One region of the Arthrobacter sp. NPDC056727 genome, then DNA from elsewhere that is predicted to be linked to it. Evidence: riboswitches for the same ligand, from Rfam matches in the RefSeq annotation. Region 1 holds a riboswitch; each other region holds the start of a gene.
What was found. A riboswitch is a leader RNA that binds a small molecule or an ion and turns the genes downstream of it on or off. The one in region 1 is predicted to bind thiamine pyrophosphate.
Positions count from the first base shown of each region.

Region 2: linked by a shared signal. The riboswitch ahead of thiO (glycine oxidase ThiO) and the one ahead of ACFRAH_RS20445 (ECF transporter S component) in region 1 are both predicted to bind thiamine pyrophosphate.
Region 3: linked by a shared signal. The riboswitch ahead of ACFRAH_RS10760 (bifunctional hydroxymethylpyrimidine kinase/phosphomethylpyrimidine kinase) and the one ahead of ACFRAH_RS20445 (ECF transporter S component) in region 1 are both predicted to bind thiamine pyrophosphate.
Region 4: linked by a shared signal. The riboswitch ahead of thiC (phosphomethylpyrimidine synthase ThiC) and the one ahead of ACFRAH_RS20445 (ECF transporter S component) in region 1 are both predicted to bind thiamine pyrophosphate.

Region 1 is NZ_JBHTZA010000026.1:39,714-46,950, forward strand. Features, by position in the region: gene mnhG (monovalent cation/H(+) antiporter subunit G) at 1-245, shown strand, start outside; gene ACFRAH_RS20420 (DUF2975 domain-containing protein) at 328-807, shown strand; gene ACFRAH_RS20425 (helix-turn-helix domain-containing protein) at 807-1,013, shown strand; gene ACFRAH_RS20430 (hypothetical protein) at 1,093-3,084, opposite strand; gene ACFRAH_RS20435 (DUF4235 domain-containing protein) at 3,411-3,674, opposite strand; gene ACFRAH_RS20440 (heme-degrading domain-containing protein) at 3,750-4,301, opposite strand; TPP riboswitch at 4,422-4,565, shown strand; gene ACFRAH_RS20445 (ECF transporter S component) at 4,638-5,258, shown strand; gene ACFRAH_RS20450 (ABC transporter ATP-binding protein) at 5,258-6,889, shown strand; gene ACFRAH_RS20455 (energy-coupling factor transporter transmembrane component T family protein) at 6,886-7,237, shown strand, end outside.
Region 2 is NZ_JBHTZA010000025.1:22,014-29,250, forward strand. Features, by position in the region: gene ACFRAH_RS20045 (DNA-methyltransferase) at 1-103, opposite strand, end outside; gene ACFRAH_RS20050 (DEAD/DEAH box helicase) at 109-1,785, opposite strand; gene ACFRAH_RS20055 (RNB domain-containing ribonuclease) at 2,090-3,616, opposite strand; gene ACFRAH_RS20060 (ferritin-like fold-containing protein) at 3,658-4,344, shown strand; gene thiE (thiamine phosphate synthase) at 4,354-5,058, opposite strand; TPP riboswitch at 5,086-5,207, shown strand; gene thiO (glycine oxidase ThiO) at 5,198-6,574, shown strand; gene thiS (sulfur carrier protein ThiS) at 6,609-6,845, shown strand; gene ACFRAH_RS20080 (thiazole synthase) at 6,851-7,237, shown strand, end outside.
Region 3 is NZ_JBHTZA010000008.1:205,480-212,716, forward strand. Features, by position in the region: gene proB (glutamate 5-kinase) at 1-920, opposite strand, end outside; gene obgE (GTPase ObgE) at 985-2,574, opposite strand; gene rpmA (50S ribosomal protein L27) at 2,692-2,955, opposite strand; gene rplU (50S ribosomal protein L21) at 3,015-3,323, opposite strand; gene ACFRAH_RS10760 (bifunctional hydroxymethylpyrimidine kinase/phosphomethylpyrimidine kinase) at 3,650-5,119, opposite strand; TPP riboswitch at 5,210-5,306, opposite strand; gene ACFRAH_RS10765 (Rne/Rng family ribonuclease) at 5,495-7,237, opposite strand, start outside.
Region 4 is NZ_JBHTZA010000004.1:965-8,201, forward strand. Features, by position in the region: gene ACFRAH_RS04965 (hypothetical protein) at 36-470, opposite strand; gene ACFRAH_RS04970 (VOC family protein) at 559-1,434, opposite strand; gene ACFRAH_RS04975 (amidohydrolase family protein) at 1,514-2,596, opposite strand; TPP riboswitch at 2,693-2,800, shown strand; gene thiC (phosphomethylpyrimidine synthase ThiC) at 2,796-4,625, shown strand; gene ACFRAH_RS04985 (alpha/beta fold hydrolase) at 4,631-5,365, opposite strand; gene ffh (signal recognition particle protein) at 5,422-7,002, opposite strand; gene ACFRAH_RS04995 (glucose-6-phosphate dehydrogenase) at 7,086-7,237, shown strand, end outside.

The DNA of each region.
Region 1 (7,237 bases):
TGGCCGCGGTGGGGCTGCAGCTGCGGACCTGGTGGGTGTGGCCGGTGCTGCTTGTGGCATGGATCTTCCAGCTGCTCACCGTGCCCGTTTCGGCCCACATGGTGGGCCGTGCCGGCTACCGCACCAAGCACCTTCACAAGGAGCTGCTCAGCACCGACGAGCTGGAGGCCGTGGTGCTTAAGGCCGCCAAGGCGGCCGGCAAGCCGGACGCGGACGACGACGGCGGCGAACGTCCAGCTGGTTGAGCCTGCCGGAACCCGGGAAAAGCGGACGGCGGCAACAGTTCTAGCGATTGAAATTCGATAGGAAACCAGCGATACTCGGTCCATGCATAAGACAAACCTGGCAGTCACCGCGCTTCGGATCCTGCTGATCATGGCATTCGGCCTGCTGCTGGTGTTTCAGGCCCTGTCCCTGCCCGGGCAGTTTGCCTACATGGCGCAGGAGAACCCCGCCGATGCGCCCCTGCAGTGGCCGCTGACCGTCTTCGCGGTGGTGGAGGTGGCCTGCGTGCAGGTGGTGATCGTGAGCACCTGGAAACTCCTGACCATGGTCAAGCGGGACCGCATCTTCAGCAAGGCAGCCCTGGCCTGGGTGGACGCGATCGTGTGGGCTGTGCTCACGGCCTGGGTCCTGCTGGCCGGTGTCTTCCTCTTCGTTGTGCTGAATGCCGACGATCCCGGGATGCCGATGATCCTGATGCTCATGCTGGTGGGCGGTGCCGTCGTCGGGCTGCTCATGGTGGTGATGCGCGCGCTGCTGCGGCAGGCCACGGTACTGCGGACCGACATGGAAGCAGTCATCTGATGCCCATCGTGGTGCGCATCGACGTCGAACTGGCCAAACGCAAGATGAGCGTGGGCGAGTTCGCGGACCGGGTCGGCCTCACCCCGGCCAACGTGGCAGTGCTGAAGAACGGACGGGCCAAGGCTGTGCGGTTCAGTACTTTGGAGGCAATGTGCCGGGTCCTCGGGTGCCAGCCCGGCGACCTGCTCGAATGGGTCGAGGACTGAACCGCCGTTAGAGGCCCAGATTAAACGGCCCGGGCCCTGTCTGCTGAACAGACAGGGCCCGGGCGGTGATGAGCTGGGTCTAGCGGGTTGCGAGCACTCCGGTTGCGGTGCCGCCGCGGCTGGACTGGACCAGGACGCTGGTGATCTGCCGGGTTGGTCCCGGCTTGGCCTTGTAGGACCAGTTGCCGAGGGTGTCCACCTGTGCTGTGCCGATCTTGGACACGGCCCGGCCGGGCGTGGTGTCGTAGATGACCACCGTGGTGGCCGGGACCAGGACGGCGGTGCTGCCGGCCAGTGTTGAGGTGCCGGTGATCCGCAGCTCGGTGCCGAGCCGGTGGCGGGAGCCGGCGGGAATGGCGACGGTATCCGTCTGGACTGCCAGGTCAACCGACGCCGGGGCGCTGCCGATGCCGTTCGCATCCGTGACGATCAGCTGGAGCTTGATCGGCTCGTCGGCCTTGGCCGTCAGCGGTGCCGTGTCAGTGGTCTTGGCGTAGTACGGGACCGTGACGGTGGGCTTGGCGGCGGTGTCGCTGGAGAAGGTGACGGCGGGTCCGGACAGCTGGGTCCACTTGAAAGTCGCGGCGCCGGTGGAGGTGCTGCCGTCCAGCTGGACGGTTCCGCCGCGGGTGACCGTGGTCGAAGCGGCGGTAGCGACTGCTGTGGCGGGCTGCGTTGAGCCGGGGACGGAACCGCTGCCGGTGTCGACGACGGGACCGGGGTCCGGGGCGGGGGTGACCGGGTCCAGACCCACCGGGGTTGCCGCGCCGCCGGAGACGGTCACGGGCAGGGAAGCAGAGCCGCCCTCTGGGGTTTTGACGGTGACGGTGGCCGGGGGAGCGGTGACGGGAAAGGACTTCTCCGCGCCGGTTCCGGTAGCCGATGCTTCCATGGTGCCCAGACCGGTCACGGTGAGCGGATAGCCCACGCTGGAGGTGGCGGCGACGGTGAGGTTGGTTCCGTCGTAGACGGCTTTGGTGATGATGACGCCGCTGGGCTTGGTGACGTTGATCTGGCTGCTGCTGGCGGGCTTGTCGCCGATGTTGGTGACCTTGACGGTGGACGGGGCGGTGCCGGTGAACTGGATCCGGGCGTAGTACCGGCCGGTGTCGGCGTCGCTGAGCATGGGCGTGGTTTCGAAAACGCCTGCCTGGCCGTCGACCTGGAGCTGGGCGCCGTTGCCGCTGCTGGCGAACACGTCGATCATGGCCCCGTTCAGGACGGCGCTATCGGTGTTCACGCCCTGGTTGGTGGAGATCTTGCCCTGGACGGTGAACTGGTCGGTTTCCAGGGACACGCCGCCGCCGCTGACCGAGAACTTGTTGTAGCCGAACGGGCTGCCGGTGACGGTGTGGTCCTGGCCCGGGTCGCCGAGGTAACCCTCGGGGGCTGCCGGCGCAGTGGCCGGATCCCATTTCAGGAACGGGCCGATGTTGCTCTTCAGGGCCGTGGAGAAGTTGCCGGCGGCGGGCGAGATGTCTTCGACGAGCTTGCCCGCACCGGTGCCGTCGGTGTCGATGGTGATGGTGCCGTAGGGGTGCTGGAACGTCAGGGTGCTGTTGGCGGGTCCGCCCTTGACCACGATGCGCTGCCGGCCGAACACCACCTGGTCGCCCTGGGTGACCGTATTGGCGAAGGCTGCCTCCAGGCCGAGGACCAGGACGGCCTTTCCGCCGCCGGGCAGGTCCAGCTGCGAACCCGCGAGCATGTAGAACGCCTCTTCCGGGAAATTGTCCGGGAAGGATATTGGAGCGGTGCCGTCCGGGATGTCGCCGGGCAGGAATCCGCAGAGCGGGTTTTCCGCGTCGAGGCAGAGCTCGACGCGCGTCTTGTTGCTGTCCTCGTACCAGGACGGGAAGCCGTACTCGGTGTTGACGGGCCCGACAGCGGTCAGTTTGCTCGGGTTCGCCTGGGTCACCTGCGTGGCGGCCAGTGAGGTTCCGGCGCCCGTCGCCGCGAGCAGCACGGCGGTGACTGCGGCGATTCCGCGGCGGCGGGATGAAGTGCTGGGTGCGGCCCGGTGCCGCGGGGTCAGGCGCTTGGCCGACAGGAAATGTGGGGTGGATACCATTTTTGTCTCCTCGAAAAGACGCTGATGGCATCCACTTAAGGGTGCGGGGGTTGGAAAAACGTTCGATTTCGAGGTTGGAGAAACCTTGTAGTCCAAGGCTTTTTACGGCTGCGTGGGGGGACCCGCAGGCGCTGTGAGGAAAGCACGTGAACGGACCCGGCGCCGCAGTTTGCGGTGCCGGGTCCGGCTGTCATGAGCCCGGCCGAGGTCATCAGCACTGCCGGGTTCAGGACAGGAACAGTATGTCCGGCCGTGCTTGGGGAAACCCGGTCGTTGGCAGGAAGAGGCTGCGGGCAGCCCACCCGATGTTGGGGGGGGCGACGGCCCTAGACGATGTCCTGGGTCTTGGCGAAGCGGGTGATGGCCCGCTGCGTGCCGCGGTTGGCCAGCACCTGGATCACGGCGCTCACAGAAGCGGAGACGAGGGCGAACGTCAGGGCGGTGCGCAGCGTTGTGGGGACGTCGTCCTTGTCGCCCTTGGGGGGCTTCTGCCCCGTGACCTTTTCCCAGATGGTGTCGACGGCCTTGGTGCCGGCGAACCCTGCAAGCAGGCTGATGCCGGTGCCAAGCAGTTTGATGAAGAAACTCATTCCGGAACTCCTCGCGAGATGAACACTGGTTGTTCCCTAGCCTATCCGCATGGAGCAGCCTGTCCGCGTGAAGCGTCAGCCCAGCCGCATGGAACGGTGGATTTCCCGCAGGGCCCGCACCACGAGGTCATGGTCCGCCTTCTGCGGCAGCCCGGACACCGTGACCACGGCCACCGCCCCCACATCCCGCACATAGACGGGGAAGGCTCCGCCGTGGGCGGCGTAGGTGGACTGGTCGAACCACGCGTTGTCCTCGATCCGTCCCCCGCCGACGCGGCCGCGCAGTCCCACCAGCAGCGACGGCTCCTCGTAGCGCACGGCAGTCCGCTGCTTGGCCCGCACCCAGCCATCGTTGTCCGGTGTGGCACCCTCGAGCGCCACGTGGAAGAGGACCTGTTGGCCTTTGGTGATGTCGATGGCGATGGGCAGGTTCTCTTCCTTGCCGCGTTCCACCAGTTCCAGGCCCAGCGCCAGGGCGTCGTCCTTGCTGAACCTGGGAAACTGCAGTTCGGCGATCTCACCCTCGATCTGGCCGATCAGGGCTTCCAGGGATCCCGCGGGCTGTTCCTCGGTGGAATCGGGGTCAAAGGCGGGCAGGGCAGGGCTGCCGGAGTCCTGTAGCGTCATGGCCCCAATGTACTCCGCACGGCTGTCCCGGCAGCGCAGGGACGTCTCCCGGATTGTGACGGCGGCCCCGGGATTCCGGGGCCGCCGGGGTGTAAACTGGACCAGCCCACAAGGGCAGATTTATCACGACAGGGGAGCGCCGCCGTCGGGATGCAAAGGCAACTGCCAGCGCAACCGCGGATGGGCGCTGAGAGTGCGGACCGCCGCAGACCCTCGAACCTGATCCGGCTAGTACCGGCGCAAGGGAGTCGAGTTCTCAGAGCGCCCGGCAGCAGGAGGCCCAGCCACCGGCGGCCGGGGGAACGCTTTCCCCTCCTGTTCCTCAGGAGGACCATCATGACAACTGCATCAATCAGGAAGACCAGCTATAACTGGCGCGTTGCGGACATCGTGGTGGCGGCGCTCATCGCCGTCGCCGGCGGGGTTATCTTCTGGGCCTGGTCCCAGGGCGCCAACGTCATCTCCACTCCCGTCAACGCCGTCTACCCGCCCCTGACCGGCCTGTATGCCGGCGGCTGGATGATTCCGGCGGTCCTGGGCATGCTCATCATCCGCAAGCCCGGCGCTGCCCTGTTCTGCGAAACGGTCGCCGCCACGGGCGAGCTCCTCATGGGCTCGCAGTACGGCACCACGGTGCTGATCTCCGGCGTCCTCCAGGGCCTCGGCGCGGAGCTCGTGTTCGCCGCCCTGGTGTACCGGAAGTTCAACCTCCCGGCTTCTCTGCTGGCCGGCGCCGGCGCGGGCCTGTTCTGCGGACTTAACGACTCCTTCGCGCCGTGGGGCTGGAACATCGCCTACAGCGGAGGCGACAAGCTCGCGTACATCGTGTTCTGCGCCATCTCCGGCGCGGTCATTGCCGGCGCCCTGTCCTGGATCGCCACCCGCGGCCTGGCCAGGACCGGCGTGCTGAGCTCCTTCGCGTCGCGCAAGGCAGCCACGGAGCCCGTCTTCAACTGATGCCCGCTTCCCACGACGGCGGCGTCCGCCCCGCCGCGGTACACGCCCGCGGCTGGGGCTGGCGCCACGCCGGCCGCACCAAACCCGCCGTCCACGCGCTCGACCTGGACATCCGGCCCGGTGAGCGTGTCCTGCTGCTCGGCCCGTCAGGGGCCGGCAAGTCCACGCTGCTCCACGCCCTGGCCGGGGTGCTGGGGGACAGCGACGCGGACAGCTCAGTGATCGGCGCCGGGAACCAGGACCCCGACGACGCGGACGAGAGCGGCGAGCTGCTCATCGACGGCGCGTCCCCGCGGGCGCAACGGGGCCGCGCCGGACTCATGCAGCAGGACCCTGAAACCCAGGTGGTGCTGTCCCGCCTCGGCGACGACGTCGCCTTCGGCGCCGAAAACCTGTCCGTGCCCCGCGACGAGATCTGGCGCCGGGTGCACGAGGCACTGGACGACGTCGGACTGTCCCACCTGCCGCTGAACCACCCGACGTCGTCCCTGTCCGGCGGCCAGAAGCAGCGCCTGGCGCTCGCCGGCATCCTGGCCATGCGCCCGGGGCTCATCCTCCTGGACGAGCCGACCGCCAACCTCGACCCCGCCGGGGTCCTGGAGGTCCGGGACGCGGTGGGCCGTTGCCTCGACAAGACCGGCGCCACCTTGGTGGTGGTGGAGCACCGTGTGGCGGCATGGAAAGACCTGGTGGACCGGATCGTGGTCCTGCAGCCGGGTTCCGCCGCGAGCGGGGCAGTGCTGATCGACGGGACCCCGGACGAGGTCCTCGAACAGGCCCGCGGAATGCTCACCGCCGCCGGCGTCTGGGTCCCGGGCTACGTTCCGGAAACCCGGCGCCGCTCCGCCGGGCTGGCTACGCCGCCCTCCGGGAGCGATGCCGGCCAGCTCCTGCTGGCCGCGGAAAAGCTCGCGGTCTCGCGGGAACGTCCCCGGCGCCGCGGCTTCCGTTCTGTGCCCCCGGTGCCGGTTCTGCGGGACGTCACCGCACAGGTCCGTGCCGGTGAGGCGCTGACTGTCACGGGTCCCAACGGCGTTGGCAAATCCACCTTCGCGCTGACCCTCGCCGGGCTGCTTCCGCCCGTGGACGGCAAGGTCTCCGCGACCGTTGAGCTGGGCGCCGGCGCCGGCATCGACCCCTACAAATGGAAGCCCGAGCAGCTGATCTCCCGGATCGGCACGGTATTCCAGGAACCCGAGCACCAGTTCGTCACCGGCCGCGTCCTGGACGAGCTGCAGTTCGGGCCGCGCCATCTGGGCCACGGCGAGGAGCGCGTCGACGAGCTGCTGGAGCGCCTGCGCCTCACCCATCTGGTGGACGCCAACCCGTACACCCTGTCCGGCGGGGAGAAACGCCGGCTGTCCGTGGCCACTGTCCTGGCCGCCCACCCGCAGGTGCTTGTCCTGGACGAGCCCACTTTCGGACAGGATGCCAACACGTGGGCGGAGCTTGCCTCGTTCCTCTCCGAACTGCTCGACGCCGGCACGGCCGTGGTGTCCGTGACGCACGACGAGGAGTTCACCCATGTCCTCGGCGGGACCGAGCTGCGGCTGGGCTCCGGCGGCAGGGCCGAACCGCGGGCTGCAGGGCAGAGGCAAGCCCAACCGACGTCAGAACAGGCGGCGCCATGAGGGAAGTCCTGACACTCGCCGGAAACCGGGCGGTGCTGACGCGCGCCAATCCGCTGGCCAAATTCGCCGCGGTCTTCCTCATTACCCTGGCCCTTGCGCTGTCCATCGACTGGATGTCAGCGTCGGTTGCCCTGGTGTGCGAACTGCTGCTCTTTCCCCTGGCCGGGCTGACGTTTTCGCTGCTGTGGCAGCGCGGCTGGCCGCTGATCCTCGCTGCCGCCGCAGGCGGCTGGAGCACCTCCATCCTGGCGCCGGACAGCGGAAGGATACTGCTCGACGTCGGACTCTGGTCCATGAGCGAAGGTTCCCTCCAGCTGGGGCTGGGTTTCCTGCTGCGGGGCCTTGCCA
Region 2 (7,237 bases), on a different contig from region 1:
AGATCAGCGTGAAGGCGCCGTCCGGCAGCGTGGGGAGGAACTCCGCGTTATCCGCGTGCACCACCAGGTTGCTGCCGTCCGGCGCCCAGACAGTTTCACTCATTGAGGCTATGGGGCCTCGGTGCCGGGCTGCGAGCCGGTTGCGGCTTCGCTGCCGGAGACCACTTCGCCGTTGCGGCGGCGCGTGCGGGTGCGGTTGCGGCGCGGGCGTGCCGGCTGCTCACCTTCAACGGTCGCGGTGGCGGCGGCGCCTGTTCCGGCATCCGCGCCGGACTCTGACGCGCGGCTGTCTGAAGAACGACGGCGGCGCTCGCCCGAACGCTTGCCCGCGTCACTGCCGCGGCGGCTGCCTTCCCTGCTGCCGGAGCGGCCGGAATCGCGGCCGCCCGGGCGGCTGTTCTTCTTGCCGGTCTCGCCCAGGTCCTCGAGGACCTCGGCATCGACGCCGGCGAGGGTGCGCTTGCTGCGCGGCAGCCGGCCCTTGGTGCCCTCCGGGATGTCCAGGTCGGTGTAGAGGTGCGGCGAGGAGGAGTACGTCTCGACAGGCTCGGGAACGCTCAGCCCCAGCGCCTTGTTGATGAGGCCCCAGCGCGGCATGTCGTCCCAGTCGACGAACGTCACGGCGGTGCCCTTGTTGCCGGCGCGGCCGGTGCGGCCCACGCGGTGCAGATAGATCTTTTCGTCTTCGACGCACTGGTAGTTGATGACGTGCGTGACGTCGTCGACGTCGATGCCGCGGGCGGCGACGTCGGTGGCCACCAGGACGTCCACCTTGTTGTTGCGGAAGGCACGGAGCGCCTGCTCGCGGGCGCCCTGGCCGAGGTCGCCGTGGATGGCGGCAGCTGCGAAGCCGCGGTCCACCAGTTCCTCGGCCACCTTCGCGGCAGTGCGCTTGGTCTTCGTGAAGATGATGGTGCGCCCGCGGCCGCGGGACTGCAGGATACGCGAGACCACCTCGGTCTTGTCCATGCTGTGGGCGCGGTAGATCAGCTGCCGGATGTCGCGCTTGGTCAGGCCCTCATCGTCAGGATCGGCGGCGCGGATGTGGGTGGGCTGCGTCATGTACCGGCGGGCCATCGCGATGACCGGGCCGGGCATGGTGGCGGAGAACAACAGGGTCTGGCGGACGGCGGGGGTGCCGGCGATGAGGGTCTCGACGTCGGGAAGGAAGCCGAGGTCCAGCATTTCGTCAGCTTCGTCCAGCACCACGATCTTGACGTTCTTCAGGACCAGGTGCTTCTGCTTGTAGAGGTCAATCAGGCGGCCGGGCGTGCCGACCACAACCTCGACGCCCTTCTGCAGCGCATCGATCTGCGGCTCGTAGGCGCGTCCGCCGTAGATCGTGGCGATCCGGGCGTTGCGCTTGCGGGAGGCGGTCTGGAGGTCGTTGGCAACCTGTACGGCGAGCTCACGCGTGGGAACGATCACCATGGCCTGCGGTGCGCCCGGTGCGGGCAGCTTGTCGAAGCCGGCGTCGTCGCGGCCCACCACCCGCTGAAGCGCAGGAATGCCGAAGCCGAGGGTCTTGCCGGTGCCGGTCTTGGCCTGGCCGATGATGTCGTGGCCGGACAGCGCGACGGGCAGCGTCATGGCCTGGATGGGGAAGGGGTGCGTGATGCCGGCGTCCGCCAGGGATTCGACGATGTCGGCGCGGACGTCGAAGTCGGCGAACGACTTTTCGGCTATTTCGTGCGGCTTCTCGTCCGAGATGATGGTCTCTTCCGGCTCGATGGTCTCGGTGCCGGTGTCATCGGAGAGCAGCTGGTGGGTATGCAATTCACTCACAGGGGAGTTTCCTTATTCATTTAGGCATTGGCGCCGCCTGCTCAACGGCGGCGGCCGCGGGGGCCGTTCCGGAGCACGCTCAGGCGCGCAAGCAATTCCAGTGGAAGCCGATCGCGGGCTATCTAATTGCCGGCACTGGGGACCGGCGGGTGGTACTCAAGATCGCGTAGGGGCGGGCTTGTTGAATTCAAATCGACGAAATCAACGACCGGGCATCCATTACTACCCACCCAGTCTACTGGCAAACCCGTGTTTTCCTTGACTCACGCCGCCGCAGGGGCCAGCACCTGCCGTCCGCAGCGGGTCAGTCGACGAGCTCGAGGCGGATTTCCCGGGTTGTGATGTCGGAGGAGATGAGCCGGACCCGGACCTTGGTGCCGGGCTCCATTTCGCCTTCGCACCGGGCCGTTACTGCCGGTTCGGCGATCTGGACCACGCCTGAGGGGCCGGACCCGTTGGTCCACTTGCCGTTCAGGCCCTTGCCGTTCCCGCCGGTTGCGCCGTTCCCGTTGCCATTGCCGTTCCCGTTGCCGTTCCTGGCGGGCTTTGACCCGGAGATCACCACGGCGTCGAACTCCTGCCCGATGTGGTTGATCAGCAGCGCGGCTTCCACGGTGTCCAGCGCCAGGCGTTCCATCCGTGCCGCCAGCTGGTCCGAGTACGCCATGATCTCGGGCAGTGAGGGCAGCGCCTGGCGGGCCCAGCCGGGCACCGGCCGGTTGTTGCTCAGTGCCTCGCAAATGACCAGCACGAACCGGTCCACGAGGCGGCGCAGCGGTGCGGTGGTGTGGGCGTACGCCGTGCCGATGGCCGACTGGACGGCGTCCTCCGGAACGGTGCCGTCGAAGTGCGTGTACGCGGCTCCGCGGAACAGCATGCCGGCCGAATGGAGGATGGCCAGTTGCCGGTGGTCGGTGGGGTCGAGGGTGCGCAGGTATTCGCCGTAGCTTTCCTGCCCGTCCCACGGCTTGCCGAGCGCTGCTGTCTGCCGCTTGAAATGGCTGAGTGAGCGTTCATCGGGGGCCGGCATGGTGCGCAGGATCCCCACTTTGCCCTCGAGCATCAGGGACGCTGCAGCCATCCCGGTCATGAGCGAAATCTGCGCGTTCCAGTCCTCCACCGGAAGCTGCGGGACCGCCACGATCCGGTAGCCGCCGTCGGGAAGCTGGACGATCTCCTGTTCCGGCATGTTCAGGCTGGCCCCGCCGCGGGCGCGCTCCAGGTCCACGCGCTTGAGCCCCACCTCGCGCAGGAGCTGGAGCATGGGCGGGGCCGTGCCGGCGTCGAGGTCCGCCTGGACACCCTTGTAGTTGAGCTTGGCCCGGCTGCGCACGGCAGCCCGGCGCACCAGCACGGACGCCACCTCCGCGGCGGCGTCGAGCTCGAACTCCCAGACGAAGGCCGAGCACAGCTGCCCGGCCAGCAGGCTTCCGGCGTTCTCGCTGATGACCTCCGGATGCAGCGGGATCCGGCCGTCCGGGGCGTAGAACGTCTGCCCGCGGCGCCGGGTCTCGGCGTCGAGCGCGCCGCCCGGCTGCACGAAGGACGGAACGTCGGCAATGGCGTAAAGGATCCGGTAGCCGTCCCCGCGCCGTTCGATGAAGAGGGCCTGGTCAAGGTCGGTGGACGACGGCGGGTCGATGGTCAGGAACTCCACCCCGGTCAGGTCCAGGGCCGGGAATTCCCGGCCGGCAACGGCGGCTTCGGCCTCCTTGAGCACGTCCTCGGGGAACTCCCCGGGAAGCTCCAGTTCCGTCCGCAGCGCGCTCAGGGCGTCCGCGAGCGCGTTGGTCTGCTCGTGGACGCTGGGCGACAGCCGATGATGTGACACGAAAATCAGGTTAGCCCGAATTGCGCCGTTAGTCTTGGATTATGGGCACATCCTCGGCTGGCACCGCACGCTACGACCGCTTCGTTGCAGACCTGTTCGGTGTGATGGCCTACGGCGAACTGTCCGCGTTCGAACGGCTGTCCTCCGACGCCCGCTACTCGCCCACGCTTCATGACCGTGCCGTGCTCGGCAGGATCGCCGTCATCGAATTCCAGCATTACGAACTGGTGAGTGCCAAGCTGGCGGAGATGGGTGTGGACGTCGAAGATGCGATGCTGCCGTTCCAGTCGGCCGTGGACCACTTCCACGAACGGACCCGCCCGGCGGACTGGTACGAATCCCTGATGAAGGCGTATGTGGCGGACACCGTTTCCGCCGATTTTTACCAGGCTGTCGCGCGGTTCGTGGATGCCGGAACCCGGGAGGTCATCGAGCAGATCCAGTCGTCCGAGGAGGCCACGGCAGTCCTCCGGGAGCGGCTCAGGGGAGCGCTGGCCGACGACCCCCGGCTCGCGTCCAGGCTGGCGCTGTGGGGCCGCCGCCTCCTCGGTGAAGCGATCACGCAGGCCCAGCGGGTGGGCCACGAACACGCCTTTCTGAGCGAACTGTTCGTCGAGGCGGAACCCGGCGCCACGGACGCCACCGCACGGGAACTGGTGCGCGGCATCACCGCCGAGGTCGCGGAAAACCATTCCAAGCGGATGGTCCAGCTGGGCCTGAGCGGGTAGCGCGCCGGGCTATCGCGCGATGGCTGCCGGGGACGTTGCGTCGAGCGCGTCGAGCAGTTCCGCCGCCGCCGCGGCCGGGTCGGACGCCTCCGTGATTGCGCGGACGACGACGATCCTGCTGGCTCCGGCTGCCAGGACCTGCTCGACGTTGGTTCGGTCGATCCCGCCGATCGCGAACCAGGGCAGCAGCAGGCCTCCCACCCGTTCCTCGTTCGCGGTGCGCACAGCCTCCGCCGCATAGGTCAGCAGCTCAAGTCCGACGGCGGCGCGCCCGGGTTTGGTGGGGGTGGCCCAGAGCGGGCCGACGCAGAAATAGTCAAGGCCGCTGCGCCCGTGGGCGGCGGCGACGGCGGCATCGATCTGCTCCGTGCTGTGCGTGGACAGCCCGATCACCGTTGCATCGCGCAGCAGCTTCCGGGCAGCGCGCAGCGGCAGGTCCTTCTGGCCGATGTGGAACACCGGTGCGCCGGCGATGGACGCGATGTCGGCGCGGTCGTTCACGGCCCAAAGCCGTCCGTGCCTGCGGGCCGCGGCGTGGACGATCTCCAGCAGCTCGAGTTCCTCGGCCGCCTCGATGCTCTTGTCCCGCAGCTGGATGATGTCTACGCCGCCGGCAAACGCCGCGTCCACGAAGTCCGCAAAGTCCCCGCGGTCCTTGCGGGCGTCGGTGCAGAGGTACAGGCGGGCGGCGGTGTGGGCAGAGTGCTCGGTCATGGCAACCACCTTAGTTCCTCTAAACTGGGCAGGTACCGCGGGAGCCCGTTGCCGATGTCATAAATGGCGCAGGGCTGAGAGGGCGTCAGAGCCGACCGCTTGACCTGATCCGGTTAGTACCGGCGTAGGGAAGGAAATCATGAATCCTGAATCCAGCGGCGACGATTGTGCCGCCACATCAGTTGAGACCGGCACACCAGCTGAGGCCAGCACAGTAGTCGAGGCAGACGTGGCCGTCATCGGCGGGGGCGTGGTGGGCCACGGCATCGCCTGGGAGGCGCGGCGTTCCGGCCGTTCGGTGGTGCTCATCGATGAAGCCCCCGGCAGCGGCGCAAGCTGGGCTGCGGCCGGGATGCTCGCCCCGGTCAGCGAACTGCACTACCAGGAGGAAGGGCTCCTGGAGCTGATGCTGGAGTCCTCGGCCAGGTGGCCGGAGTTTGCCGCCACGCTCACTGCCGGCGGGGACGCCGGGTATCTCACGACGCCGACCCTTGCCTTGGGTGCGGATCCCGCCGACCGGCGCGCCCTGATGGACCTGCGGGACGTGCAGCGGACCCACGGCCTGGATGTTGAACCGCTGACCATCCGCGAGGCACGCTCCCGGGAGCCGCTGCTCAGCCCCGGAATCTCCTGCGCCCTGGACATCCCGGCGGACCACCAGGTGGATCCGCGCAGGCTTGTGAAAGCGCTGGCCGCAGGGCTGGCCGGCTCTGGCCAGGAGTTACTGCGCCAGGAGATTGCGGCGGCCGACGGGTTCGCGGTGCGGGAGCACGCCGCCGGCCTGCTCTGGGACGGCGGCAGTGTCTGCGGGGTCCGGCTGGCCGGGGGCGGAACTGTCAGGGCGGCCGAGACGGTGGTGGCCAACGGCCTGGCCGCGGCGCACCTGCAGCACCTGCCGGACGGGCTCCAGCTGCCGCTGCGCCCGGTCCATGGGGACATCCTCAGGCTCCGGGTCCCCGCGCACCTGCAGCCCCTGCTTACTGCCACCGTCCGGGGCATGGTGCGGGGCGTCCCGGTTTACATCGTGCCCCGCCAGGACGGCACCGTGGTGATCGGTGCCACCCAGCGCGAGGACGGCGTGCCGGGCACCAGCGCCGGCGGCGTCTACCAGCTGCTTCGTGACGCGCAGGCGCTGCTGCCGGCCGTCGCCGAACTTGAACTGCTCGAAGCCACCGCCCGGGCACGGCCGGGCACTCCGGACAACGCGCCCCTGCTGGGCCGTGTGCCTGCATGCGTACCCGCACGTGGGCAGGATGCCGGCACGGACGTGGCGGGCCTCATCATCGCCACGGGCTTCTTCCGCCACGGCGTGCTGCTGACCCCGGCCGCCGCGGCGATCTGCCGCCAGCTCATGGATGGCATTACCGACCCACGCTGGGCCGCGTTCCGGCCGGCCCGGTTTTCCCCCGGGATCCCGGATGCCCGGGGCGCTGCCGCGGGGCTCACCCCGGTCCCGGGCCAGGCGCCGAACCGACCACCGCGGGTGACCCCGGCCGCCGCGGGCACTCCGGCATGACGCACGTCACATTTGACCCAAACAAGGAATCAGCATGAACATCACTTTGAACGGTATTGAACAGGAAGTAGGCGAGGGCGCCTCGGTCACCACACTTGTCAGCCAGGTCACGGGACGCCGCCTGTCCGCCAGCGGACAGGCCGCCGACGGACGCCGGCTGGGAGTTGCGGTGGCCCGGAACGCGGCCGTGGTGCCGCGCAGCCAGTGGCACAGCACCGCCCTCGCCGAGGGCGACGAGATCGAACTCGTCACGGCAGTCCAAGGAGGATGAGCATGATGGCAGAAACATTGATTGAAACAGCAGACAGCCTGGTCATTGACGGGGTGGAGCTGGCGTCGCGGCTCATCATGGGCACCGGGGGCGCTCCGAGCCTGGACGGTCTCGGCACGGCGCTGGTTGCATCCGGCACCCAGCTGACAACTGTTGCGATGCGGCGCTATTCGCCTGCCGAAACGGGCTCGCTCTTCCAGCTGCTGGTGGACCACAACATCCGCGTCCTCCCCAACACGGCCGGCTGCTTCACGGCCCGGGACGCGGTCATGACGGCCGAGCTGGCGCGTGAGGCGCTGGAGACCGACTGGGTCAAGCTCGAGGTCATCGCGGACGAGCACACACTGCTGCCGGATGCCGTGGAACTCGTGGATGCCACCGAGCAGCTGGTC
Region 3 (7,237 bases), on a different contig from region 1:
CTCTCGAAGTTGCCTTCAACGGAGGTGATGCCTGCAGGCAGCAGCGAGGTGTGGTTGTCCCGCACGGCCCGCACGGCGCCGGCGTCCAGGAACAGCCTGCCCTGCACGTGGGCCAAATGCGCGAGCCACATCATCCGGACGGACTTGCGTGCGCCGTTGACAGTAAACCAGGTCCCAACGTCATCGCCGGCCAGCGCCGCGGCGGCGTTCGAGGTGGACGTGACGAGCGCCGGGATGCCCGAATCAGCAGCCATGAGGGCCGCTTCCACCTTGGTCTGCATGCCACCGGTCCCCACGCCGGCTTTGCCGGTCTTGCCGATGGAGACGCCGTCGAGGTCCTCCGGACCGTCCACTTGGGGAATCCGCTTGGCGCCCTGGGCGGGCGGGCCGTCATACAGGGAGTCGACGTCGGACAGCAGCACCAGCGCATCGGCGCGCACGAGGTGCGCTACGAGAGCTGACAGGCGGTCGTTGTCACCGAAACGGATCTTGTGGGTGGCCACCGTATCGTTCTCGTTGACAACGGGAACGACGCCGAGATTCAGCAGCCGGTTGAGGGCACGGAATGCGTTTTGATGGTGGCTGCGCCGCATGAGGTCATCGGCGGTGAGGAGCACCTGGCTGACAGTGACACCGTGGGCGGCGAAGGCGTGGGTGTAACGGGCCATCAGCAGACCCTGCCCCACACTGGCCGCGGCCTGCTGCGTGGCGAGGTCGCGGGGGCGCTTGGCCAGGCCCAGCGGTGCCAGGCCGGCCGAGATGGCTCCCGAGGAGACGAGGATGATCTCGGTTCCCGCGTTGCACTTGGCGGCCAGCACGTCCGAAAGCTCGGTGAGCGCCTCCTCCGATATTCCGCCCTTGATGCTGGTAAGGGACGACGATCCTACTTTGACCACAATCCGGCGTGCCCTGGCGAGCATGCTGCGGTCGTCGGTCCTGGGTTCCTCGATGACAATTGCGGAAGAATCGGTCACGTGTGCGGGTTCACTCCTCATGTTCGGTGTTCAGCCCGCTCTCCTTGAGGGGCTGGGCAGCCCGGCGGGCGCTGACGGACTCGGTCCAGATGCCGGCTTTGCGTTCGGCTTCCAGCTCTGCCCGTGCCGCCGCCTTCGCCTCGCGCCGTTCGATCTGTTCCTCGCGCTTCTGGCTGCGGGTGGGACGGTCACCGATGTCAGCGAACCGGACGTCCGTGCCGCGCGGCGAGGCGAGCAGCTCGGCGCCTGCCATCATGGTGGGCTCCCAGTCGAACACCACGCCGTCGTCCTCGCCGATCACCACGGTGTCGCCGGGCTTGGCGCCCTGCTTGAACAGCTCGGTTTCGACGCCGAGCCTGGCCAGGCGGTCAGCGAGGTAACCAATGGCTTCCTCGTTGGTAAAGTCCGTCTGCTTGACCCAGCGCACGGGCTTCTCGCCCAGGACGCGGAACAGCGGCTCCAGGTTCTTTTCCTCGCGGCGGATCCGGAAGCCGGTCTCGTTGACGGCGCGGGGCCGCAGTACCGGGGCATGTACCTTCGGTGGTGCGGCTTCCACGGTGTCACGGGCGGCCTTGACGATCTCTGCCATGGCGAAGCCGAGCTGGCGAAGGCCTTCATGGCTCGTGGCTGAAATTTCGAATACACGGTAGCCGCGGGACTCCAGCTCCGGCCGGACGAACTCGGCCATGTCCTTGCCGTCCGGCAGGTCCACCTTGTTGAGTGCCACGAGCCGGGGGCGGTGGTTGAGCGGGACAACTTCGCCGTTCGTGCCGGCGTAGCTCGAGTCCACCGCATATTTTTCGAGTTCGGTTTCGATAATTGCGAGGTCGGAGAGCGGATCTCGGTCAGATTCCAGCGTACCGCAGTCCAAAACGTGCACCAAAGCCGCGCAGCGCTCGACGTGGCGGAGGAAGTTGTGGCCCAGGCCCTTGCCTTCGCTTGCGCCCTCGATGAGTCCCGGAACGTCGGCAATGGTGAAACGGACGTCGCCGGCCTGGACCACGCCCAGGTTGGGGATGAGGGTGGTGAAGGGGTAATCGGCGATCTTCGGACGGGCGGCGGACATGGCCGCGATCAGGCTGGACTTGCCGGCGGAGGGGAAACCCACCAGGGCAATGTCCGCGATCGACTTCAGCTCCAGGACGATGTCACTGGCGTCACCCTCGATGCCGAGCAGCGCGAAACCTGGCGCCCGGCGCTTCTGCGAGGACAGCGCGGCGTTGCCCAGGCCGCCTTGGCCGCCGGAGGCCGCGATGAACTCGGTGCCTTCGCCGACGAGGTCAGCCAGGACCTTTCCGTCTTTAGTCTTGACGACGGTGCCCTCGGGTACCGGGAGCACCAGGGTTTCGCCGTTCTTGCCGCCGCGCCAGTCGCCCATGCCGGGGCCGCCGTTCGTGGCGTGCCGGTGCGGGGCGTGGTGGTAGTCCAGCAGCGTGGTGGTCTGCGAATCAACGCGAAGGATGACGTCGCCCCCGTCGCCGCCGTTGCCGCCGTCGGGTCCGCCGAGCGGCTTGAACTTCTCACGGTGAACGGAGACACAGCCGTGGCCGCCGGTACCGCCGGATACGTGCAGTACTACCCGGTCTACAAAGCTCGCCACGTGAATCTCCTCTGTTGCTGAATCCGGCCGCCCTGGACGTCCAAATCGATTGTAATGCGGTTAAAAGAACAGTGGAGCGAGCCATCATGGCCCGCTCCACCGGTTCAGAACTTGTTGTTACTCTGCAGCTGCAGCAGCAACGATGTTGACGACCCGACGGCCGCGGCGTGTGCCGAATTCAACGGCACCTGCCTGCAGTGCGAACAGGGTGTCGTCGCCGCCACGGCCAACGCCCGCACCGGGGTGGAAGTGGGTGCCGCGCTGGCGGACGATGATCTCGCCAGCGGAAACTACCTGGCCGCCGAAGCGCTTGACGCCGAGGTACTGGGCGTTGGAGTCACGACCGTTGCGAGTGGAGCTCGCGCCTTTTTTGTGTGCCATTTGAAATGCCTGCCTTTAATTCTGGTGAAACTGCTGGGAGCCTGTTCAGTAACCGGTGGTTACTTGATGCCGGTGATCTTGACCTTGGTCAGTTCCTGGCGGTGACCCTGGCGCTTCTTGTAACCGGTCTTGTTCTTGAACTTCTGGATGACGATCTTCGGACCACGGAGGTCCTGGAGGATCTCAGCCGTAACAGTCACCTTGGCCAGGTCAGCAGCTGCGGACGTGACCTTGTCACCGTCTACCAGGAGCAGCGCGGGCAGCTCAATGGTGCTGCCAGCTCCACCGGCGACGCGGTTCAGGGTAACGAAGTCTCCAACAGAAACCTTCTCTTGGCGGCCGCCTGCGCGGACAATCGCGTACACCACTTGGGAACTCACTTCTCTCGACGTTTATTACTAAATTTGCGTGCGGAACCCGGGTCCGGAATTGGCCTGGTTCTCGCTGTGCCTCAACGCCGTGGATTTCCCGGGGGAACCCGTGAGCTATCCCAGGAACAAGTCCGACTGGACGTCCCGGGTCATAACCCAAGTGTTGGCGTAAGCACCGAAGATCCAGAATACGCTAATTCCGTCGTCGGCCGCAAATGAGGCTGGCACCGGCGGGTTGCCCGTGATAGGCGCCACAGAGGCCGCCGTTCCGGACATCCGGTGCCGTGCGCGACTATCCTACCCGTAGGAGGACCCGCTTTCGTTCAGCTGTGCCGGGTCGGCGCGTCGAAGAACTCCACTTCGAACCGGCATGACTGCCGGAAGGCGGTGATCATCGCGTTCCGCTCCCCCGCCGACGCGGCGCGGCCGGCGTCGTCGGCTATTTCTATGGCCCGCAGGGTGGCCGCAGCGAAGTCCTCATCGGCATATGTCCGCAGCCACTCGGCGTACGGATGCCCGGCATGCGCCCCGGCGGCCACGTACTCCGCTTGCAGCGTCTCCCCCACTTCGGCGTACAGCCAGAAGCAGGGCAGGACCGCGGCCACCAGCACGGCGTAGCTGCCGCCCGCCGAGGCCGCCAGGAGATGGTCGACATAGGCCTTCGTGACCGGTCCCAGCTCCGTCTGCACTGTGCGCGTGCTGAGCCAGTTGCGGTGCAGTTCCGATTCAACTTCCAGGCATTGCTGGGACGACCGTGCCCAGAACAGCTGCTCGGCCTCGGTCGGGGCCAGGGCGCTGGCCCGGGCGAGGACGCGGGAGTAGCCGTTGAGGTAGATGGCATCCTGGGCGAGGTAGTAGGCGAATTCCTTCTCTGCAAGAGTGCCCTCGGCAAGCCCGCGGATGAAGCCCAGGCCGTAGATGGCTTCCAGATCGGCCAAGGTCTCGCCACGCAGCTGTTCTGCGAACGCGCCCCTCCGTTCGGGCTGGGCCAGATGGTGGAAATGGTTGATCGGTCCGTTGCCGGCACCGACCTCCAGCAGCCCGGATGTGCGGAGCGCCCCGGCGAGCCATGGCTTAACTGCACGCAGTGACGCCTCCCAGTCACCCAGCCGTGCCTGCGCGGTGGCCATGGCCGACGAGAGTGAGCATCCGGTGCCGTGGCTGTTCCGCGTGGGGATCCGCTCGCCCGCAACCTCCACCACCTCCGCGGACAGAAGCCCGGCGGTGTTGACGAGGGCGTCAGGGCAGGTTGAGCCGTTCAGGTGCCCGCCCTTGACGAGCACCGTGGCACCTGTCTGGTCCGCGAGGCGCCTGCCCTGGTCGAGGGCGGCGGCCCAGTCCGCGGCTTCCGGTTCCCCGAGCAGCATGGCCAGTTCGGGAAGGTTGGGGGTGATCAGGTCCGCGAGCGGCAGCAGCTGCCGGAGGGCAGCCTCCGCGGACTCCTGCAAAAGCCGGTCACCGCTGGTGGCCACCATCACCGGGTCCAGAACCACGACGCCGGGCCGCACCTTTTCGAGCCAGCTGCGGACAGCGCCGATCACCTTGTCATCGCCCAGCATGCCGATCTTTACGGCGTCCACCCGGATGTCGTCGCTGACAGCGTCCAGCTGGGCTGAGAGGAATGAGGCCGGCGGAACGTGCACGCCGCTCACGCCGGTGGTGTTTTGGGCGGTCAGGGCGGTTATCGCCGCCATCCCGTAGCCGCCGTGGGCAGCGATGCTCTTCAGGTCGGCCTGGATGCCTGCGCCGCCGGACGGGTCCGAGCCTGCGATCGCAAGGACCCGGGGAACCATGCGGGAGGCCGGAACGACCGGTGCCGCGGTTTCCAGCAGTGAATTGGCGGCGGCCGCGGGTGCGGGCAGGAGCGATGCTGATGACAGTGCTGTTGACAAAGAAGACATCCCTTCGCCGGTGCTAACCGGACAGGTTCAACGGGTTTGGATCTCAGCCGGCCCGTGCGCGGCACCCCGTGTCAGTCCTCCAGCCTAGCCGGTCGTCCGGCACAAGGCACCGAATTTCGTGTTTGCGACAGACCGGCGGCCAGAAGGCAAGGAGCCGAAAAGTCCCGGAACACGAAAGGCCTGGTACACGAAAGGTCCGGCACCGCAACGGCGGCGCCGGACCTTCCTTGTGGACTCAGGGGTCAGTCATTCCGGACCCCGGCCGGCTCAGAGTTCGGAGGCGGGAACACCGACCCCCAGAATGATCGGCTCGCCGGCCGGCCGCGTAGCCGCCTTGGCCGCGTGCGAATCGCCCGCCTCGGGTGCCTTGGCCTCGTGCGAGTGCCCGGCGGCGGCTGCCGGAGCAACCTCGTGGTGCTCCACGGATGTTTCGTTGGCTGCACCCTGGGGGCGGCTGGCGCTGCGGTTGCGGCGCGGACGTCGCCCGCGGGACGGCACGGCGGAGCTTTCGGCAGGCTGGCTTTCCGGCTGCCGGGCCGGCGGCAGTTGAGTTGCCGGCTGTACCGGCGCTTCTTCCTTCTCGGCGGGGGCAACCGGGCTGCCGAGGTGCGCGAAGGCCTCCTCCAGGCGGTCCAGCGTCAGGGCCGGCGCTTCCTTGGCCGGCTCTTCGCTGTGATCCACAAACGGAAGAATCACTTTCTCGCCGCCGAACGTCAGGACGGCTCCGGGACGCCCGGAGACGCTCTCCGTTTCCGGGGCACGGTGCACCACAGGGCTTTCCGGCGCGGCGGCCGCAGGTGCGGCCGGGCGCGTGGCTTCCCCTGGCGCTGCGGCGCTGTGCGCTGCCTCCTCGTGCAGGTGTGCGGCGTGCGCGGCTGCTGCGATGTTGGCGAGGGCAGCGCGCGTCGCTTCTGCCTTCGCGTGGCGCTCGGCTTCCGACGGTTCGGGGTGGTGCAGCGCCGCGGGGACGGCCGGCGCAGACTCTGACGGCTGTCCGCCCTTGCCGCGGCGGCGTTTCCGCTCCGGCCGGGCGGGGGGCTGAACCTCCGCGCGGTGTACGTGGTGCTCTGCGGCCACGGTGTTGGCGCGGCGGTGCTCAACGGGCTCGTCATGGGTAACGACGCCCCGGCCCGCACACGCCTCGCACTGCTCGCCGAAGACTTCCAGGAGGCCGGTGCCCATGCGCTTGCGGGTCATCTGCACGAGCCCCAGCGAGGTGACCTCGGCAACCTGGTGCTTGGTCCGGTCGCGGCCGAGGCACTCCACCAGCCGGCGCAGGACCAGGTCGCGGTTGGACTCCAGCACCATGTCGATGAAGTCGATGACGATGATGCCGCCGATGTCGCGCAGCCGCAGCTGGCGGACAACTTCCTCGGCAGCCTCGAGGTTGTTCTTGGTGACGGTCTCTTCGAGGTTGCCGCCGCTGCCGGTGAACTTGCCGGTGTTAACGTCAACCACCGTCATGGCCTCGGTCCGGTCAATGACCAGGGAGCCGCCGGATGGCAGGAACACCTTGCGGTCCAGCGCCTTGTGGATCTGCTCGTCGATGCGCCAGGCCGAGAAGATGTCCTCGTCCTTGGTCCACTTTTCGAGCCGGCCCACCAGGTCCGGGGCAACGTAGGTGACGTACGCCTCGATGGTGTCCCAGGCTTCGTCGCCGGACACGATCAGCTTGGAGAAGTCCTCGTTGAAGACGTCGCGCACAACCTTGATGGTCAGGTCCGGTTCGCCGTAGAGCAGCTCGGGGGCGAGGACCTTGGTGGACTTGGCCTGGCTTTCAATCCCCTCCCACTGGGCGCGGAGGCGGTTGATGTCATGGGTCAGTTCCTCCTCGGAGGCGCCTTCGGCAGCGGTGCGGACAATGACGCCTGCGTCCTCTGGGAGTCGGTCCTTGAGGATCCGCTTCAGCCTGTTGCGTTCGACGTCGGGCAGCTTGCGGGAGATGCCCGTCATGGACCCGCCGGGGACGTACACGAGGTACCGGCCGGGCAGGGAGATCTGGCTGGTCAG
Region 4 (7,237 bases), on a different contig from region 1:
TTCGACTTGACATGCGGACGGACTCTTATTGCAGGCTAGGAAGACCAGACGTAGAGGCCGGTCCTGCTGTTTTCGTCCACGGTGCCGGCGAGTTCCGCCAGTTGCTGGACGTACTTCCGGGCCTCCGAAGCACCGAACGGCATGTCGTCCTCGGCCGCCCAGCGCTCGGCCACGTCGTCCAAAACGTTGCCCTCGCCCTCGGATTCATAGGTGAGGAGCTCAGCCAGCGCCCGGACCATCGCCGCGGGCACGCCGAGCAGGGAGTCGCTGGCCACGTCCACCATGGCCAGCTCGTAGTCCGCGCCCGCGGCATGCACCGCGGCGCCGGCGAAGTCGCCGAGCTGTTCGATCTCAAAATCACTGATGCCCGCAATCCGGATGCCGTCTCCGGCAGCGGCGCCGCCTTCCAGCGCCGCTGCGCGCTTGAGGGCGTCATTGTGGGTGGCAACAAACACTTCGGTGAAGGCCATGGATTCGTCCTCATTCCGTCGGCGGCGCATGCCCCGGCAGCGCCGGGGCTCTTCGAATGCCAGCCTAACCCAACCGGGTTCGCCGGGCTTATCGAACGGCGACGCGGAGCCGGTTCCGCCAGGGATCCTCGAAGCGGAGCTCGGCGCCGGTGTGGTGGGATTCGACGCCGGCGATCCTGAGGCGGTCGGCGAGGGCGCCGACGTCGTCGCCCGAGGGAACCTCGATCAGGACCTCGCCGAGACCGAGAGTGTCGCGGCGCGGCCCGGCGCCGCGGCTGTTCCAGACGTTCATGGCCATGTGGTGGTGGTAGCCGCCGGCCGACACGAAGAGGGCCTGGCCGTGCCAGCCCGCCGTCTTTTCGAACCCCAGGGTTCCGACGTAGAAATCATGGGCGGACTGCACGTCACCCACCTGCAGGTGGACGTGCCCCACCTCCGCGTCGGCGCCGCGCTGGCCTGCCACGGATTCCTGGGTGAGGTGGTCCTGCAGGTACTTCTGCGGCGGCAGCGCCACGTTGTCCATGACGACATTCTTGCCATCCCAGGACCAGGCCTCGCGCGGGCGGTCCCAGTAGAGTTCGATCCCGTTGCCTTCCGGATCGGTGAAATAGAACGCCTCACTCACGAGGTGGTCAGCGCTTCCCACAAAGGACTGCGGCTCGTACCGGGCCGCGCTGGCAATGGTGGCGGCAAGGGAGGACTGGTCCTCGAACAGGAGTGCGGTGTGGAAGAGGCCGGCCTCGCCGCTGCCAGGGATGTTGAGGCCCGGAGCGGGAGCGAGGTGCACCAGCGGCGTCGCCAGCCGGCCGAGGTAGAGGCCGCCGTCCTGCTCGGCGACGACGTCGAGGCCGAGGGCGCGCTGGTAGTAGTCGGTCATGACCTTCATGTCGCCCACCTTGAGCATGACGGTGCCCATGGTGAGGTCGGCAGGAAGCAAGTCCTGGCTGCTGTCTGCTGCTGTCATTGAATACTCCCGAAATGTCCGGACCACCGGATTTCGGTAGCCTCTACATCTCTAAATTACTTGAAGCTTCAATTTATTCCTAACGGACAATCCTGCCGCGCAGAATCACATGGCTGAGGTTTCGGATGGTCTCCGGCACGGCGCGCGGGTCCTCGCGGCAGACCACCACGTCGGCGTCCGCGCCCTCCGCCACGCCCTCGGCTCCCAGCCAGCGGCGCGCCCGCCAGCACGCCGCGTCCAGTGCCGCCGCTGCCGGCAGCCCGGCGGCGTGAAGTTCAAGGATTTCGTCCGCAATGCGTCCGTGCCGAATCACGCTGCCGGCATCAGTTCCCGCGTAGATTTCGACGCCGGCCTCGTAGGCTTCCAGGACACGCTCGCGGCGCCGGGCCCACAGTGCGCGCATGTGCCCGGCATACTCCGGGAACTTCGGCTCCGCCTGGGCCGCAATGTCGGGGAAGGTGGCGATATTGATGAGGGTGGGCACGATGGGCACCCGCTGCTCGACGAACCGGGGAATGTGCCTGGGCAGCAGCCCCGTGGCGTGCTCAATGCAGTCGATGCCGGCGTCGAGCATGTCATCCAGGGCGTCCTCGCCAAAGCAGTGCGCCGTGACCCTGGCCCCCTCGTCGTGGGCTGCCCGGACGGCGTCCCGCACGGCCGCGGCAGGGAAGGAAGGCGCGAGGTCGCCGGCGGCCCGGTCGATCCAGTCCCCCACCAGCTTGACCCAGCCGTCCCCTTCCCTCGCCTGCTTGCGTACCGCCTCCACCAGCCCCTCCGGTTCAACTTCGACGGCGAAGTTCCGAAGGTAGCGGCGGGACCGGGCAACGTGCCGGCCGGCCCGGATGATCCGCGGCGCATCAGGCCGCTGCTGCAGCCAGCGGGTGTCGCTGACGACCCCCGCGTCCCGCACCAGCAGGGTTCCGGCGTTGCGGTCCGTCATGGCCTGGTCATACGCCACGTCATCCTCAACGGCCCCCTCCGGGCCCAGCCCGATATGGCAGTGCGCATCCACGAACCCGGGCAGCACCCAGCCCTCCAGGACGGCGTCCGGCCGCTGGGCCGGCCGGCTGAACGTCAGTTTCCCGTCCACGGCCCAGAGCCCGCGGCGTTCCTCATCCGCTGCTGTGAGCACGGGTCCGCTGAATTCGATGATGTGAGCCATGGCACCAGCTTAATTGGCCGGCTCCAGCCTAATTGGCCCCCTGCACCCCCTCCTTCACAGATGGACAGGCACAAACCGGGCTGTGGTAGCTTCGTCTAACGACCACACGGGGGCCCCTGCAGGGGCTGAGATCAGGCTGGCGCAGCCTGCGACCGTTGAACCTGTCCGGGTAATGCCGGCGAAGGAAGTGAGCAGTAAATTGAGTACCCAGAAATCACAGCTGAGCCCTGCCCAAAATGAAGCGGCCCAAAATGACGCGGCCCAAGACGACACCGTCGCCGTCACGCAGTCGCTGAAATCCCATTCTCTGGCCTATCTGGAGGGCGACGGCCTGCGGGTTCCGGTAACGGAAATCGCCTTGGAGCCCTCACCGAACGGCGAGCAGAACGAGCCGCTGCGCGTTTACCGCACGGCGGGTCCGGGCAGCGACCCGGTGGTGGGCCTGGCACCGTTCCGTGCGGAATGGATTGAGGCGCGGGCGGACACGGAAACGTACGGCGGTCGTGAGCGCAACCTGCTCGACGACGGCAAGTCAGCCGTGCGCCGCGGCGCGGCTTCCGCCGAATGGAAGGGCGCCAGGCCGGTGCCCCGCCGTGCGGCGGACGGCAAGACGGTGACGCAGATGCACTATGCGCGCCAGGGTGTCATCACGCCCGAAATGCGCTTCGTGGCCCTCCGCGAGAACTGCGACGTGGAGCTGGTCCGCAGCGAACTCGCCGCCGGACGGGCCATCATCCCCAGCAACATCAACCACCCTGAATCCGAGCCGATGATCATCGGCAAGGCGTTCCTGGTGAAGATCAACGCCAACATCGGCAACTCGGCCGTCACCAGCTCCATCGCGGAGGAGGTGGACAAGCTGCAGTGGGCCACCCAGTGGGGCGCGGACACCGTGATGGACTTGTCCACGGGCGATGACATCCACACCACGCGCGAGTGGATCATCCGCAACTCCCCCGTGCCGATCGGCACGGTGCCGATCTACCAGGCGCTGGAAAAGGTCAACGGCGAAGCGAACGCGCTGACGTGGGAGATCTTCCGTGACACCGTCATCGAACAGTGCGAGCAGGGTGTGGACTACATGACCATCCACGCCGGCGTGCTGCTGCGGTACGTGCCCCTCACGGCGAACCGCGTCACCGGCATCGTCTCCCGCGGCGGTTCGATCATGGCCGGCTGGTGCCTGGCACACCACCAGGAAAACTTCCTCTACACCCACTTTGACGAGCTCTGCGAGATCTTCGCGAAGTACGACGTCACCTTCTCGCTGGGTGACGGCCTGCGGCCGGGCGCGACGGCGGATGCCAACGACGCGGCGCAGTTCGCCGAACTGGACACCCTGGCCGAGCTGACCCAGCGGGCCTGGGAGTTCGACGTGCAGGTGATGGTGGAGGGGCCGGGCCACATTCCTTTCCACCTGGTGCGTGAGAACGTGGAGCGCCAGCAGGAACTCTGCAAGGGTGCTCCCTTCTACACACTGGGCCCGCTGGTCACGGATGTGGCACCGGGCTACGACCACATCACCTCGGCCATCGGCGCCACGGAAATCGCCCGCTACGGCACGGCCATGCTCTGCTACGTCACCCCCAAGGAACACCTGGGCCTGCCCAACAAGGACGACGTGAAGACCGGCGTCATCACGTACAAGATCGCCGCCCACGCCGCCGACCTTGCCAAGGGGCACCCCGGCGCAAACGAGCGGGACGATGCGCTGTCCAAGGCCCGGTTCGAGTTCCGCTGGCGCGACCAGTTCGCGCTGTCGCTCGACCCGGTGACGGCCGAGTCCTTCCACGACGAGACGCTCCCGGCGGAACCCGCCAAGACGGCTCACTTCTGCTCGATGTGCGGACCCAAGTTCTGCTCCATGCGGATCAGCCAGGACATCCGGAACGAGTACGGCTCAGCCGAAGCGCAGGCCGCCCTCGCGGAGATGGCCGAGGGCATGCGCGAGAAGAGCGAGGAGTTCCTCGCTGCCGGTGGGAAGGTGTACCTTCCGGAGCTGCGGCTTCCCGAGTCAACCCGCAAGTAATTCTTCTAAGAGGCTCTCGGCGTCTGGCGCCGGCTGACCTCTGCGATGAATGACCTGATGTAGCGGTCACCTTCCGGTGAGTCGTGGGGCCGGTGCCCTCCCGCAGCAATGTGGTGGAGGGCACCGGTTTCGCGCAGGTAGCCGGCGATCTCCTCGTACAGCGGCTCCCAGCCGCCGGTGAGGACCAGGGTGGGCACGCCCGGCACGATCTGCAGCGGTGCCTGCCACGGCGGTGCCTGCAGGCGCAGCCGCCTGGCAGCGCGTTTCGCCTCGGGGGTACTGGGCTCCGGGGTGTCCGCGGCGAACGCGCGGCGTAAAAACTCACGCTCGTAGTCGTCGTCGCCGAGCTGGTGCCGGACCTCGAACAGCGGCTCCATCAGCGCCCGGTGTGCGGCGGTCGCCGGCAATTCGGCGGTGAGCGACAGGCAGGCCGGCTCCACGAGCGTCAGCGAGAAGACCAGGTCCGGGCGTTCGACGGCGGCCATCATCGCGGCGATCGCGCCCTGCGAATGCGCCACCACGTGGCCCCCGGCGGCTCCCCGGCCGTCGTCGGCCAGGGAACGCAGCACGATGCGGGCATCCTCGGCAAAGTCGGACTCCAGCGGCTCTGCCTCGGCGTCAAAGCCGTGGCGCCGCAGAAACAGGGCGTCGTACTGCAGGGCCATGCCGTGCTGGCGCGGCCACGCCGCGGAGCCGAAGGTACCGGCACCGTGGACGAAGACTACCCGCTGCTTATACATGACCCAACCTTATGGCAGCGGTCTGACATCGGCGCCGGCCGACATGACCGTGCGCCCTATTTGCCGCCCAGGAACTTGTCGAAGCCCTTGGGAAGGTTCAGCTCGGACGGATCGAAATCGCCCGACTGCTGGCCGAAGGCAGCTCCGGTGGGCACTGCCTTGGTCCCGGCGGCCCGCCTGGCCTCCGCTTCGCGAAGCTCCTGCGCCGCCTTGGCGGGGTTGCCGGAGCGGGCCTTCTTCTTGGGCGCGTTCTTGCCGCCCTTGCGGGCACCGCCTGCCCCCATGCCCGGCATGCCGGGCATTCCCGGCATCCCGCCGCCCTGGGCCATCTTCTTCATCATCTTCTGGGCCTGGGCGAAGCGCTCAAGCAGCCCGTTGACCTCGGACACGTGCACGCCCGAGCCGCGGGCGATGCGGGCCCGGCGGGAACCATTGATGATCTTGGGCGCCACGCGCTCGTGCGGAGTCATCGAGCGGACAATGGCCTCCACCCGGTCGATCTCGCGCTCGTCGAACTGCTCCAGCTGCTGCCGGATGTTCTGCGCACCGGGCATCATCATGAGCATCTTCTTCATGGAGCCCATTTTGCGGATCTGCTGCATCTGGGCGAGGAAGTCGTCCAGGGTGAAGTCCTCCTGGTCGGCGAACTTCTTCGCCATCCGGGCGGCTTCTTCCTTGTCCCAGGACTTCTCGGCCTGCTCAATCAGGGAGAGGACGTCACCCATGTCCAGGATGCGCGAGGCCATCCGGTCCGGGTGGAACAGTTCGAAGTCGTCCAGGCTCTCACCGGTCGAGGCGAACATCACTGGCTTGCCAGTGACCGACGAAACGGACAGCGCGGCACCGCCGCGGGCATCGCCGTCGAGCTTTGACAGCACGATACCCGTGAAGTTCACGCCTTCATCGAATGCCGTGGCCGTGTTAACGGCATCCTGGCCGATCATCGAGTCGATGACGAAGAGGACTTCGTTGGGCACGATGGCCCGGCGGATCTGGCGCGCCTGCTCCATCATGTCGGCGTCAACACCAAGACGTCCGGCGGTGTCCACGATCACGACGTCGTGCAGCTTCTGGCGTGCTTCTTCGACGCCGGCCCGTGCCACGGCGACGGGGTCGCCGGCCGGGTGCTCGAGTTCGGAGGTGGCACCCGGGTGCGGCGCGAAGACGGGAACGCCGGCACGCTTGCCCACAACCTGCAGCTGCGTCACGGCGTTGGGGCGCTGGAGGTCGCAGGCGACGAGGATGGGGCTATGTCCCTGCGCCTTCATCCACTTGGCGAGCTTGCCGGCAAGGGTGGTCTTGCCGGCGCCCTGGAGGCCGGCGAGCATGATGACGGTGGGGCCGGTCTTGGCCATCCGGATCCGGCGGGTCTCGCCGCCGAGGATTTCAACGAGCTCCTCGTTGACGATCTTCACGATCTGCTGGCTGGGGTTCAGCGCCCCGGAAACCTCGGCGCCGAGTGCCCGCTCACGAACCCGCCCGGTGAACTCGCGGACTACCGGCACGGCAACATCCGCGTCCAGCAGGGCGCGCCGGATCTCGCGGACCGTGGCGTCGACATCTGCCTCGGTGAGGCGGCCCTTGCCGCGGAGGTTCTTGAAGGTTGCTGTCAACCGGTCAGAGAGTGAATTGAACACGCGCCGTGCACTTCTTTCAGTGGATGTACGGGACTCGACTATCTAGGGTATCAAGTCAGCCTTGCAGGTGGCATGCTGGCAGGGTGACGGGCCAAACGACTGTGAAGACTCTGCTCATCCTCGGCGCCTCCGGCGATCTCACCGGCCGGCTCCTCCTCCCGGGCCTTGCCAGGCTGGTGGCCACAGGGCGAGCCGGCGGCCTGAAGCTTGTGGGGGCGGGTTCGGATCCATGGTC